Regions from separate parts of the Fervidobacterium changbaicum genome, predicted to be linked through region 2. Evidence: riboswitches for the same ligand, from Rfam matches in the RefSeq annotation. Region 2 holds a riboswitch; the other holds the start of a gene.
The links. Region 2 has a riboswitch for thiamine pyrophosphate ahead of CBS1_RS09080 (thiamine ABC transporter substrate-binding protein). Riboswitches for the same ligand answer to the same signal wherever they lie in the genome.
Positions count from the first base shown of each region.

Region 1 (7,503 bases), 130 kb from region 2:
TCCGAAAAATCTTTAGTGACTTTAATAGCACAAAAAGGACCGCACATGGAACATCCTTCAGACTCGTATGGTCTGGATTTCAGTTTCTTTTTTGCATCCTCGGAATGTATCGCGAGTTCGAACATTTTGTTCCAATCGAATCTTGCTCGAGCCAAAGCCATTTGATGTTCCAATTCCAGCGCTTTCTTATTGCCCCTTGCAACATCAGCGATAACCGCAGCTATCTTTGAAGCAATTACGCCGTACTTAACATCTTCTACATCCGGTAGTGCCACGTGTTCGGCAGGAGTTACGTAACAGATGAAATCGCAGCCGTGATAAGCAGCGAAGGCAGCTCCAACTGCGCTCACTATGTGATCATGCCCCACTCCCCGGTCTGTCGGAAGTGGGCCAAGTAAGAATATGGGAGCTCCCTTACCTATCTTTTTCATCAACTTCACGTTGGTTTCTATCTCGTTCAGTGGTACATGTCCAGGACCTTCTAACATCACTTGGACACCTTTTTCCCTTGCCCTATCCACAAGTTGACTCATGACAAAGAGCTCTTCCAACTGCTGAGGGTCGGTTGCATCAACCACAGCGCCTGGTCTCATCCCGTCGCCTAAGCTCAGCGTGATGTCGAATTCCGCAGCTATATCAAGTATCTCATCGAAATGCTCATAGAACGGATTCTCCCTATTGTTCTTTATCATCCATCCTGCGATAATAGCCCCACCTCGACTCACGATCTTTAGAATCCGCTTACTGTCTTTGAGCTTTTTTAACACATCCTTAGTGATTCCAACATGGATGGTCATGAAATCTATGCCATCTTTGGCATGAGCATAAACCATGTCTATAAAATCTTTCTCTGAAAAATCGATGACGTTCTTTCCTTCCTCATATGCTTTGACCGCCGAATCGTAAATGGGAACCGAGCCAACGGGTACGGGTGAGTTCTCAACGATGATTCTCCTCATCTCCGATAGATTACCCCAAGTTGATAGCACCATAACTGAATCAGCACCGGCACTAAGGGCAACGTTCAACTTTTCCAGTTCTTCCTTGAGAGACGAGTACCCAAAAGACGTTCCTATGTTCGCGTTCACCTTTACTGAGAAATTAGAACCGATAACCTTCGGTTTACTGATGTTGTGCAATCTGTTCTTTGGAATGACAGCCTGACCGTTTGCCAGCTTTTCCATAATCACTTCGACAGATACTCCTTCACCCAACGCGCAGATTCTCATCTCTTCAGAAACTATATTGTTCCGAGCCATCTGCATTTGTGTCATGAACCTATCGCTCATCGTCGCTCCCTCCCATCTTTCTTAGTTCGTTGGATATGAGTTCGGCAGCCCTTAGACCGGACATTATCATTCCTCCGAATATCGGTCCCATCCTTGGCCCTGCTCCAACGCTCACGGCCGCCATTCCGACAATGTACAATCCGGGGTAGATTTCCCTTGTATTTTCAACAACAAATCTTTCGCCGTTTTCTGCATCCATCGGAAACTCGTATCCGACTATTCCGAAGTTGTAGGAAGCTTCGGTGGAACCACCAATGGATGAAATTATCCCACGTTTTGATAGCAATTTCACGAGATTGGCTGGGTGACCTGTTCCATCGACCGTGAACTTTGAGACAATGCTTATTGGATCAACGTGTAGCTTTTCCCTTAAAGTTGGTGTCCAGTTGATTACGACTCCAGAAACTCTCCTATCGTACATCACCAAGTCCTCGACAAACACGTTGTTGAAAATCATCGTCCCTGCAAGCGTTGTATGGTAGAGCAGGGCTGAAGCAAGATGAACAGAATCGGTAACGATGAACTCGTCGAATTTTTTGAACCTTATACCGAGTTCTTTAAGATAACCTTCCAGTTCAGATTCCAGCACGACTTCGTTGAACATCATTCCACCGCCCCAAATACCTCCACCAGGCTCGTTTTTTGCTTCAAAAATAGCAACTTTGTAGCCCTTCTTAGATAGCTCCAGTGAAAGCGTGAGAGCACTAGGACCACATCCGGCAATTGCCACATCAACTTCCAAGGCGTTTGAAAGCTTTTCGAAGAAGTTCTCAACAATGAGCTTTGAAATCGTAAGATCTTTCCCCATAAGTTGTTCAACCTCCTTTTTTAGTGTGTAAAAAAAAGTCCCTCCGAATTTCATCTTCGGAGGGACCTTTCTACATTTGATTTTCTGCTTGTAATACAAGTTGTCTCACATTTTTGCCCAATCCCTCCGCCGGTATTACCCGGATCAGGTTCGAAGGGTCGAAGGATTGACTCCTTCCTCTCAGCCCCGCATTCAGGAGCTCCCCTCGGGCTAATAGTATTCAACTGTCTAACTTGAGCTTACCATTTGAAATCGGTTTTGTCAAGTTTAGGAAAATATCCCAAAAAACGTTTAAATTTGAGGCTTAGCGGTTCCCTTTGATATTTGACGAAAAGTTTCTCATTTCAACATAGTGTACAGCTTTCTTTTTATCGTTCAAAAACTTAAGACAAGTAGTATAATAAATATTGGAAAGTTTGAATAGCGAACTAATCTTTCAACTTGTTTTTTGAGGGGAGGGAACAGAATGGAACTTCGGGAAGTGATTTTGAAAAGAAGAAGTATAAGGAAATTTAAACAGGAAAGCGTGCCTTTCGATTTATTAAAACAGATTGCAAAATACTCCCTGTTAGCTCCAAGTGGCCGAAACTCAAGACCTGTTGATCTGGTTATTGTGACTGATAGAGATAAGATCCAAGAAATTAAGAGAGCAAGGCAGGGTGCGTTTTCATTTCTTGAAACAGCACCTGCATGTATCGTTGTTGCAGCAAACGAAGTTAGTTCTACCTGGCTTTCAGATGCTTCTATCGTGGCCACATACATACAGCTTCTGTGCGTTGAAAACGGACTTGGCAGTTGCTGGGGTCACGCACACGAACGTTTCCAAGATGGTATTTCCGTTGAAGCCAAGATTAAAGAAATACTTCACATTCCGGAAGGTTATAGGGTCTTGTGCGTGATAGGTATCGGTTATCCTGACGAGCAAAAAGACACACACGTTTTGGAAGAAGTTGATGAAAAGAAAATCCACATTAGCAAGTGGTAAAAATTGCATAGATCGTTTTTCGAAGAGCCTTACAGATGGAAGGGAGATGAAGACATGGGTGAACTAAAAAAAGAGAAAACAACGGATATACTTAAAACCAACAAAGACCAGGTTGTCCAGCTTTCGATATTGGTTGAAGTAGCGCATCCTGTGGTTCGCATGCCTGTTGTCGATGGTGATGGTAATTCGTTCTACTTTCCGGGAGTTGGAGGCATTACTTACAACTTCGGGCTTGGTGATAACGCTTTCAAAATGCACGGTGATCACATCGAACCTGATGTTAGCACAAAGAACAAAGACAAAGATTTGAATCCCACATGCATGGCTCTTGCATGCATAGGAAATGAAGCAACGGTAGTATCCGGAGATGCAAAAGGCATGAAAGGCTACGTGATTGGAAAACATGGAGGTATAGATCACATTCTTATTTGGTTCCCTGAAAAGGAAAAGTTAGCAATTGGTGATAAGATACAGATAAAAGCGTGGGGGCAGGGTTTGGAACTTCTTGATTATCCAGAAGTGAAGGTTATGAACATAGACCCATGCCTGTTTGAAAAAATTCCAATAAAGCTCAAGAAAGGAAAACTCCACGTGCCAGTTACCGCTGTAGTTCCTGCGCATTTGACAGGCTCTGGTATAGGGGCAGGTAATCCTGCAGCAACCGACTACGATATGAATACGCTCGATAAGGAGGAAATAAAAAAGTATGGTCTTGACAAAGTGCGTATCGGGGATTTAGTTGCTATATCAGACCACTATAATGGCTATGGAGCTGGAGGCTACAAAGGCGGAGCACTTTCGATAGGTGTCGTAGTCCATTCAGATTGTTTTAAGACCGGTCATGGACCAGGTATGGTGATAATAATGACTTCCAAAGAAGGGAAAATTGTTCCCGTTATTGACGAAAATAGTAATATAAAAAATTACCTTGAGATTTGAGAGTTCTTTAGATTTGTAAGTTGCTTCAACTTCCCGCCCATTGAGGGCGGGATTTTTATTTCCCATTCCGAGAGTCAGGATAAGGAAGAAACACTACAATATTTAGAATATACTACTTCTATTATCACCTCTTTCGATTTATTTCCGGAATACTCCTTATTTCGATATATCGTTCTTTCGTGCTACGGGTGTTATAATGTGAAAGGTGATTCACATGAAATATGACATATGATTCACCTTTCAACGAAGTATTTGTTAGAATACATTTTTATTTAAGAATAGGAGGTTTGGTTATGAAGTACGCTAAGATCATTTCTTCAGGCATGTACGTTCCGCAGAAAGTCATGACGAATGCTGAGTTCGAAAAGCTTACGATGTTCACTATCGATCCGTATTTTTCTGATGTGATTGGTATCAACCACAGACATGTTTCTGAAGATTGGGAAACACCTACATATATGGCAGCGGAAGCTGCAAAAAAAGCACTTGCACGAGTCGGTATGAAGCCTGAGGAAGTTGACCTAATAATCGTTGGTACAGATACTCCGGAATCTGTATCCCCACCGGATGCACCGAGAGTGCAGTATCTCATAGGCGCACACAAGGCAGAACCTCTCGCATTCAACGTGAATGCTTCGTGTGCGAATGGAGCACTAATGCTCGACATCGCTGCGAGATACATCGCTATGGGGGATTACAAAAACGTCCTTGTAATAGGCACGTACGCAATGACGAAATTCTTAAGTTGGAAATATTCTTGGGAAGCGCTTTTCAGCGATGGTGCAGGTGCACTTTTACTTACGTCATCTGATGAACCAGGATACATAGGTAGTGTGGCACGTGCTGATGGCAGCTGGTGGCAGAATTGGGGAATTTATATGGGTGCTGGTACAATGAATTTGGCAGGTTTCGAAAGAGGCCTCCACAAATTAGACCTTAGGGCAGCATATCCGTCGACGGTTAACGAAGAAGGCTGGCCGATGCTGATTAATAGGCTCATGGAGAAATACAGTATCACGAAGGACGAGATAGGCATGATTTTCTTCACGCAGGTGAGAAAGAAGACGATAGAGAAGGTTATGGAGATATTGGGCTTACCTGTTGAAAGAGCGCACATGATTATGCACAAATACGGCTACACGGGCTCTGCGTGTGTATACATGGCTTACGACGACGCTTTCGATGAAGGGAAAATCGAGGAGTTGAAAGGAAAAGTGGTCATTTTCTTAACATCCGGTGTGGGATATCAACAAGTTGCTACCGCTTTCAGAATGTAGTACATTCGAATTCTTTGTAAAGCATGAATTATTTACCATGTTTACTGAATCACTTAGGGAAGGTGTGGAGGGACCGGTATTGAAAAAAGACGTTTTGAAAGATGAACAATTATCTAATGGTTCAAAAAAGATGAAACGAATACCTCAGCGCGTAGATGGAATTGAATCAAAAGGCAAGCTTAAAATGGCTGCTATTAAGCTTTTTAGTGAAAACAATTTTGCTGATGTGTCCATTTCTCAGATCGCTAAACATGCTGGTCTAAGCACCGCCGCTTTTTATCAATACTACATTAATAAAGACGAATTGTTCAGAGAAATTGTTGATGAATTGATGGAAAATCTCAAAACAACGCTAAATGGTGATTCTATAACGGAAGTTGCTTTGAAATACTTCGAATTTTGTAGGTTAAACAAAGATTTAATTCAAGCGATTCACCTTAACGAGTACCATTTTGAATGGCTACGAAACGAGTTCGAAGAGCTCATATACTCTGTTTCAGAAAAGTATGGGCTAACGGATGTTGGGCAGTTCTATTTCTGGTCACCTATAAGGTTTGTAGTGAACTTTGGCGATCTTTTGAACGTTGAAGTAGAGCCGAAAGCCTTTATCTCACTTATCATGAACGGTCTTCAAAGAAAAGAAAAAGGTTCCCGAAAACTTCCTAAGGAAATATTTGAATTCAAACCAGAAAAGCACGTTCTAGAAATTGACGAAAAGCGAGAACTAATACTTGCGAATTCAGAAACGCTCTTTGGCACTTATGGTTACCAAAAAACACAGATATACGACATCGCAAGGTCATCTGGAATTGCAGTTGGAACTATTTATCTGTACTTTGAGAACAAAAAGGAAATCTTACGTGAACTGGTTCGATGGATAAACAAGGGATTAAGGTACAACGTCAGAAAGGCGCTGGAAAATGTTAAGAATTACCCAAGGTTGATTCAGGAAATTGCTGGATTGTATGCTTTTGTTCAGTTTTTCAAAAGCCATGCGAGTATGTACAAAATCGTGAGAGAAAGTCAATCGCTTGACTTGGAGATCGCAAAAGAATACTACTCTTCAATCTTTCAATCCTACTGCAAAGCCCTGAAAACTGCAATTCAAGATGGTCAACTGGACTTGGACATGGAACACCTTGATAATGTAGATTCCGAACGTATTCTAAGTTACATCGCCATGATTTTCATGGGAATCGGTCACTACTTGGGCGAAAGATATGTTCTTGCTGGTAAGGTTACAGATACAAAAAAATTGGAACATTTCTTAGAGGAGATCTTTGTTTACCTGTCGGAAGGGCTGGGGGTGAAGTAGCGTGGATTTCAAAGATGAATATCAAAAAAGACTCACAAATATCGAAAACGTACTCTCAATCCTACAGGACAATTGGACAATAGTTGTCGGAATGACTCCTATGGAACCTAAGGTTTTTCTCAGAAACCTTCATCGAACGCAAGCGAGCGGATTGGAAGTTTTCACGTGTTTGAACACAGAACCTTATGAATTTTGTTCAAAAGAAGAATATTCCAATAGATTCTACAACTATTCTTGGTTTTTTGGACCCTTCAATCGAAAGCTTTCGAAGAACACATACTACGTTCCAAATAACCTGCACCAAGCTGGAGTGAATTTGATACAGTCCACAAAAGTCAACGTTTTCGTTGGTGTAGCGTCTCCCATGGATGAGAAAGGTTTCTTCACGCTGTCGGCGAGCGTTGTTTACGAAAAGGATGTGCTTGAGAATGCTGATATAGTTATCCTCGAAGTGAATCCCAACGCGCCGAGAACACATGGTGATACACATGTTCACATCTCTGAAGTTGATTACATAATCGAAGTAGACTATCCTTTGCCACAAGCCGAACTTCTTGAACCAGCTGAAGTAGAGGAGAAAATAGCACAGCATATTGTTGAACTAATAGAAAATGGCTCCACTATCCAGCTTGGTATTGGAGGAATTCCAAACGCCGTTGCAAAATTTCTGGTTGAGAAAAGAGATTTGGGCATCCACACGGAAATGTTCACCGAAAGCATGATAGATCTCTTTGAAGCTGGTGCCATAACGAATAAAAGAAAGACGCTTTGGAACGGGAAATTTGTCTGTACGTTTGCTTACGGCAGTGAGAGAATGTATAAATTCATCGATGATAACCCAGCTGTATTGTTTTTAAGAGGACGCTACGTGAATGATCCATTCGTAATCG
Region 1 covers NZ_CP026721.1:2,126,518-2,134,020, forward strand. The annotation lists gene thiC (phosphomethylpyrimidine synthase ThiC) at 1-1,274, opposite strand, end outside; gene CBS1_RS09695 (sulfide-dependent adenosine diphosphate thiazole synthase) at 1,279-2,097, opposite strand; TPP riboswitch at 2,201-2,313, opposite strand; gene CBS1_RS09700 (nitroreductase family protein) at 2,564-3,082, shown strand; gene CBS1_RS09705 (DUF4438 domain-containing protein) at 3,137-4,021, shown strand; gene CBS1_RS09710 (3-oxoacyl-ACP synthase III family protein) at 4,315-5,298, shown strand; gene CBS1_RS09715 (TetR/AcrR family transcriptional regulator) at 5,378-6,613, shown strand; gene CBS1_RS09720 (acetyl-CoA hydrolase/transferase family protein) at 6,615-7,503, shown strand, end outside.
Region 1: another riboswitch for thiamine pyrophosphate. It lies ahead of CBS1_RS09695 (sulfide-dependent adenosine diphosphate thiazole synthase); the one in region 2 lies ahead of CBS1_RS09080 (thiamine ABC transporter substrate-binding protein).

Region 2 (7,503 bases):
TACTTTACTATTTTTTGTCCACGATGAGTGTTGGCTTTGGAGCTGGTCTGTTTGTCACATTTGGAAACGTCATCTTTTACGACCTTTTCCATCTTAGCCCTTCGCTGATTGGAACGATCCTTGCCATGGCGCAGTTGGCAACAAGCATAGGTGCCATCTTTTCGTACAAGCTGGGAAGGAAATTCGGGGACATGAACGTCTTGATATTTTCATATGTTTTCGTCCCCATCTTAATTGTGCTTTTGAGTTTTGTTAGGGAACCGATAACCTTCACATCAGTATACATCCTACGCTTCGCGGTTATGAACATGGTAGGGCCTCTGCTTACCGCTTTGGTCTTTTCAAACATACCTGCTAGTTATCTTTCGTCGATCAATGGAATGAACACATTTCTTAGCAACGTTGCGAGAGCACTCTCTGCAGATTTGTTCGCCGCACTCACCAGATTCAAGAACGGATATACGTGGATATTCGTTGTAAGTTCCATTTTTTACTTTGCCAATGCGTATGTTATGATAAGAATGTACAAACATTTAAAAGATTGACCAGGTGGAGACTATGGATAACCTGAGCGAAGTCAAAGATGTGCTTGAAAAAGGAACTGACAGAAAGACGTTGACAAGGAATCTTTTCAAACTATCCGTTCCCGGCATGATCGGTTTTGCAGTACAGTCACTGTACGACATCATCGATATGTTCTGGATCGGAAAGATTTCGTACAAAGCAATAGCTGGGGTTGTGATATTTTCAACGATATTCTGGCTTGTTGAGATATTGAACGAAATCATAGGTACATCATCTGTTTCTTTGATTTCTCAAGCATTTGGTAAGGGTGATAAACCGCTTACATCGCGTATTATCGAGCAAACCCTCGTTTTTAAAGCACTCGTCGCACTTATTGCATCCGGTTTTCTGTTGCTTTTCTTTAGACCAATAGTCAACTTTTTCTCTAAAGATTTGGACGTTGTCACTTATGCAATTCATTACGGTTACATACGCATCTTTTTCATGCCTATATTTTTCATGACCTACTCCACATTTACTGCCTTAAGAAATGTCGGTCATGCGACACTTGCAACTCTTACTATGGCAAGTGGTGCAGTTGCGAATATCTTGTTAGATCCCGTTTTTATTTTCGAGAAAGTCCCGTTGATCGATATCCCCGGTCTTGGACTTGGGGTTTCCGGTGCCGCATGGGCAACGGTGATTTCTACTTTTGTTCCCCTCACCTGGGGAATATACGTGCTTTTCAAAGGTATCTCAGGTGTGAAGATTTCACTCAAGGGGTTGCTATCACTCGATAAGAGTATAGACAAAAAGCTGATAACCATAGGTCTGCCTTCAGGTATCGAGATGTTGTTGAGGAACTTGTCCTACACTGTACTTATTAAGATTTCTTCTCTTTTTGGCTCCGAGTACGTGACCGTGTTCGGTATTAACGAGAGGATGTTTGGCTTTGCGATTATCCCTATATTTGGACTTTCGATGGGGGCAAGCACACTGGTGGGATTTCAATTGGGAAGAAATAACGAGAAAGCTGCAAAAGAAGTTACAATCCTAGCAACTTTTTACAGTGTTACAGTCATTTCAGCTATCCTTATGCCTTTGATTTTCTTGCGTAAGCAGATTTTTCACCTTTTCACTTCCAACGAAACGGTTATGAACATAGGTATGCAAAGTATTCCATACATCGTTTGTGCACTCTTTTTCATATCGTTTAGCGCAGGGCTTTCAAGTGCGTTCTTTGGCTCTGGGAAGACCTCTGTGCCTATGGTTTCCGGACTTGTAAGTAGATGGGGAGTTATGGTTCCTTTTGTTTTTATCTCCTCATACTTACTCCGTTTGGGTCCCGTTGGATTGTGGTTGTCATTCCCACTTTCCGAACTTGCAGAAGTGCTCATCATGTGGATCGCTTTCGTTAAATCCGACTGGCATAAAAAACGTGTTGTTTAGCTTTGCTTTTTGTTCAACGAGTTAAAGATATAGTGAACGGTATATATGACCACTCCTATCGAAAGGGCGTAGACCAACAATCCCAAGTTTCCGCCCAGCTTGTCGAACAATAATCCTCCCACAAGCGGGCCAATGCCAAACAAAAGACCAATGACCATTTCGTGCAAAGCACCTTGCTTTCCGTGGTCTTCTTCTTCCGACAGCAGTCCGTAGAAAATTGCAAATGTGTACGGAACTGCATAGCTCAGCCCTGCAAAAAGTGCAGTAATAAAGAACATCACCGGTGTCTTTGCGAAAAACGCTATCAGCCCAGTAAGAGGAGCGACTGAAAGAAGTAACCCGCAGACAAGTTCGTTACCAACCCAACCTTTCCACGACTGGAGGACAACAAAGGTAAGCAACACCCCTATATTAGCTCCGACGGTCAAAAAGCCCGCATTTTCGAGCCTTAGCCTTTCAAGCATCATCAATTTAGGAAAGCTTGCCAGAACGGATGTGTAAATCAGACCACCAAGGAACAAAATGATCCTGTATTCCAGCCTTAGTCTTCTCATAGCCTGCTTGTTCATAACAACTGCGGCGTTTTGAGAATGCTCAAGAAGCTTTTTGGATGGAGGAAATATAATAATGTCTTTCTGCTTTTTGTAATCTATGTAAATCAACACACTTGTCAGACTAGAAACGATCAATCCCATAGTGAATATCACAGGCGGAGCCTTAACGGTAAGGAACGGACCAAACGCCACACCGATTATATTCCCCGTACTCCATGATAATGTGAATCTGCCAGTTATCGAAGGCGGGTCTATATTCAACAAACGCTCGGATTTTGCTATGAGCCCTTCCACTTGAGGAAAGAACGCTCCGAAAAATACCCCCTGGAGAATCGCAAATAAAACAAGCCTTCCCGGTGAATCTGCAGTAAATCCGATTATAGAGACAAAAAACAGGTAGGCCGATAGTATAGATATCATCTTCTTGTATCCGACCTTCGTACCAAGATGCCCCAGTGTGATGCTTGCAACAGCATATGCGATGGACAAAAAGAAGTTGATCAAACCAATTCCCGTAAAACTTAACCCCAATTTTGCCGCTGCAGAGTTTATGTACGTACTGTAAAGATAAGCCTGAATAGATATTACAAACGAAAGTAAGTGCAGTTTATGGAATATCTGTTCTTTGTGTCTTATCATACCTAGTTAAACGCTCCCTTCGTACTAAAAGAATTCATTTGGATCAACAAACATATATCCCTTTGATAGCGCATATGGGACGAGTTCTTTGAGGATTTTCAGCGCTCTTTTACCTCTGTTTCGTCCATCGTGGAGCAGAATTATCGTCCCAGGTCTGATTTGCGATTTAAAGAACGCTATGACCTCTTCATCGGGTTTTTCAAGCCAATCACCAGCAGCTGACCAATTCAATGTAACATAACCGTATTTTTTCGCTATCTCACCAACCCAGTCCCTGTAATAACCTTCGGGCATTCTGAGGAACCTTATCTTTATCTCAGGCACTATATCTCTAACGTTATTTTCCGTGCGCTGGAGGTCTTGTTCAAGTGTTTCTTTCATCTCATCTATAGTTGCTGTCTTTTCTAACTTATAGTAACTTCTGTGACAATACGTATGAGTGCCGATTTCGTGCCCTTCCTCGTACTGCCTTTTCACGATGTTAGGATAGCTTTTGACCGTATCTCCCGAGACGAAAAATATCGCCTTTATGTTGCTCTCCTTTAAATAATCAAGGATCTCACCTGTGTAATTTCCAGGGCCATCATCAATTGTCAACAGTAGTTTAGGCTCTTCTGATGGTAGTTTCGTGTACAGTTTACCAAGTTCCCATTTTGAACCTGAAGCAAACTTTGTGGTCTGAATTGCAGTGGTTGGTTTATCATTCAAATTGTACAACACATCCAAATTGTATGAATCATTCACAACATCAGAAGTAGCCATTTCGGTTGTCGTTTCAACATCGGAAGCGTACGCAGTCGTTATAGTCGTAGACGACTCAATTACGGGCTTAAACAACTTCGAATCGCTATGAGCAGAAGCAACTGACTTCTCCAACAATATTCCAGATTTCTCTTCTCTTGCATCATTTAACTGAAGCATCTCTTTTTCGTTTTGCACACTTTTTGGCTTACAAGAAGTGAAATTTGAAAAGACGATAAAAAGTATAACGACAGTTGATAGGATAGCAATGCAAATCCGAAAGTTTTTATTCTTCATACATTCTTTCTACCTTATATATCAGATTTCTTTTTCTCATCTTCATTAATTATAGCAAGAAAATAATCACATTGGGAATTAAGTTTCATTGACAGCGGCTTAAGCTCGTGTTACAATAAGCTTGAAAACCACATTTCCTGGAGGGGAGCTCCTGAATGCGGGGCTGAGAGGGGAACGTCAAGTTCCCGACCCTTCGAACCTGATCCGGGTAATACCGGCGGAGGGACCAGGGCAATGATAAAAGACACTCATTTAATCATCCCTCCGCTTAGCGTAAAGCAAATAAGCGGAGGGGTTTTTTATTTTCAAAGTCTTCGTGGAGGAGGGATTAGCATGGCAAGGTTTACAAAACTGATGGTAGCGCTTTTACTTCTGACGACGGTTTTCATATTCTCTGCTGAACTTGTTATTTACACATCGGACAGCTTTGCTGGAGGAATTGCAAAAGTGGTCGTTCCAAAATTTGAAAGGATGTACAAATGCAAAGTCAAAGTTGTAAGCTTCGGTTCGATGGGTGATGTGTTGGCAAGGATGATAGCTGAAAAAGGTTCGCCAAAAGCCGATGTAGTCATTGGATTGAACCCTCAACAGCTTCAAAAGGCAATAAAAGAAGGTTTACTCGAGAAATACCGTGCTAATAACTCAAAGAACCTTGTTTACAAGGGTTTTGTGAATGATTACGGAACGGTTTACGACTATGGTGCTTTAGCGATGATTTACAACGTTGAGAAGATAAAGAACCCTCCAAAATCGTTTAAAGACCTCCTGAAACCAGAGTATAAAGGTAAATTTGTGCTCATCGATCCAAGGACATCGAGCACAGGTTTAACCTTCTTGATGTGGACCATCGCTGCTCTCGGTGAAGACGGGGCAATGGACTTCTGGAAAGAGGTAAAAAGCAACGTGCTCACGTTCACAAGTGGCTGGAGCGCAGCATTTAAGATGCTTGAGACCGGCGAAGCGGATATGATAGTCAGCTACGCGACGGACGGTGCTTACAGCATGTACAAGTATGGTTCAATAAAGTACATGCCTGTCATTTTCGAAGAAGGAGCTTACGTACTTGAAGAATACGCAGCAATCCTCAAAGGAGCTAAAAACTTAGCTCTTGCCCGTGCGTTCATAGAATTCATGCTCACACCGGACTTCCAAAAAGAAGTCCCGCTGAACCAGTGGATGCTCCCTGTTATCAATATCGAACTGCCAGACGTATTCAAATACGTACCGACTATAAAGAAGATATTGAAACTCGATCCAAAAATCAACGACAGATTAGACGAGATACTTAAGAAGTGGGAAAAAGCTGTTATCGGATAACAAGCGCACGAACGAACCACAAAAAGCCTCTGGAGGTACCATCCTCCAGAGTTTTTTTCGTTCAATGGGCTTATGCGAAGTCGAACGAAAAGAACTTTTACGGAGTCTAAAATGTAGAGGGTGATTAAGAGACACCGTATATGGAGGCGAGTGTATGATGCTAACAAAATTCGCTTTCAAAGTGCAGATTGTTGACAAACCCCCACTTTTCGATAAACGAAAGGTGGGGTTTTATTATCGCCAATACAACTTTTGAGAAAAATTCTAATAAAACTTCCAAATTTTTGCCCTTCCCTGGACCTCCCTTCCCCTTTTTCCATATCCAATTCGCTAATTTTTTCATGTTAAAACATGTGCAAGTCAATAACACTTGCATGTGCACCTTTTCTATCCCCCTCAGCATCGTCACCCTCATACCGTGCTTCTCCTTCAAGTCCGCAAATACCCTCTCTATCGTCTTGCTTCTTTCTTTGTACAACTCTTTACATTCTTTCGTGTGCCTTAAATACTCTACTTCTTCCATGTATTCTTCCCATACATGTCGGGTGATTATCTTCGTGTGATTCTTACTGCTTGTACATCTACCTAAATCTTCACATTTCTCACATACCTTCGGATCCGATTTGTATTCTTTGTACCCTTTTCTGTTTGTTGTTGAGTATTCTAATATCTGCCCTTGTGGACATATGTAGCAATCGTAATATTCATCGTATACGAATTGTCTTTTTTTGAAATACCCTTCTTTGTGTTGTGCACGTGTGTATGGCATGCACGGGACTATACCTTCGTCCATCAATAGCTTACATATCGGTGGAGTCTTGTATCCTGCATCCAAAGCTGCCCTTTTCGATTTGCCAGCGTTCTTTTTTGTTTTATTGAATAAGTTCTCAAACACCATGCTGTCGTGGACATTTGCTGGTGTTGTTATACAGCTTAGTATTATCCCGTTCTTATCGCATGCTATGTGTGCAGAATATCCGAACTGGTGTTCTTTTTCATTTTTGTTTATCATCCCGCTATCTGGGTCTGTCGTGCTTATTTTTATTTCCTTCAGTTTTACTTTCTCATGTGTGAAATCCAAAGGCTTCAATCCGTGTTTTTGCCTATCTTTGTTTATTTCTTCTTCTAAAGCTTGTTTGTATGTCTTGGTTTGCTCCTCTACAAATACCTTCTCGTACTTTTTCTTGTTCGCACTTGCTTTGATGTGTGTTGAATCCATGAACACGGCATCCATATTTACCAAGCCATGCTCGATTGCTTGCTGCAGTATTTTGTTGAAGATTTGCTCAAACAAATCGGTTCCTTTGAACCTACGTTCGTAGTTTTTACTGAACGTGCTGAAATGAGGGATGGTATCAGAAAACCCGAATCCGAGAAACCATCTGTATGCGACGTTTGTTTGTATTTCCTTTATGGTTTGACGCATGGATTTTATGCCGAACATATATTGGATAATGGTAATTTTAATTAACACAACGGGGTCAATACTAGGTCTGCCATTATTGAGGCAGTACTTGTCTTTGACAAGGTCGTAGATGAAATCGAAATTGATGGCGGATTCGATTTTTCTGACGAGGTGGTCATGAGGGACGAGTTGCTCGATGGAGACGGATTCGATTTGTTCTCTGCGTGATTTATCTTTGTTGATGGTCAGCATGTATATTCCTCCTACTATTTGTGTAAAAAAAGAGGATCCTGTTTGGAAAGGATCCTCTTTTGAAGAGATTATACTTGAACAAGTTATACTTTGTCAACAGTCTGCAAAGTGTTGGTTTTTCTGATAATTACACTTTTAACATCTCTTGCTTTTTGTCAGTTTCTTAAGGTGGGCTTGTTGCTTGGTGAACCTTACGCTTTTTGGGTTTCTAACAAACTTTCCGGAATCGAATTCGACCTTTGGCGTGCCATTGGTGACGAGTTGGGATTACAGGTCGAATTCTACGTCCTGCCATTTGCAGCGCTTGATAACGCAATCCTTCCAAAGCTAGGGTTGGATGTTGTC
Region 2 covers NZ_CP026721.1:1,994,181-2,001,683, reverse strand. The annotation lists gene CBS1_RS09100 (MFS transporter) at 1-545, shown strand, start outside; gene CBS1_RS09095 (MATE family efflux transporter) at 559-1,953, shown strand; gene CBS1_RS09090 (MFS transporter) at 1,950-3,146, opposite strand; gene CBS1_RS09085 (polysaccharide deacetylase family protein) at 3,171-4,184, opposite strand; TPP riboswitch at 4,316-4,427, shown strand; gene CBS1_RS09080 (thiamine ABC transporter substrate-binding protein) at 4,518-5,501, shown strand; gene CBS1_RS09075 (IS1182 family transposase) at 5,662-7,158, opposite strand; gene CBS1_RS09070 (substrate-binding periplasmic protein) at 7,327-7,503, shown strand, end outside.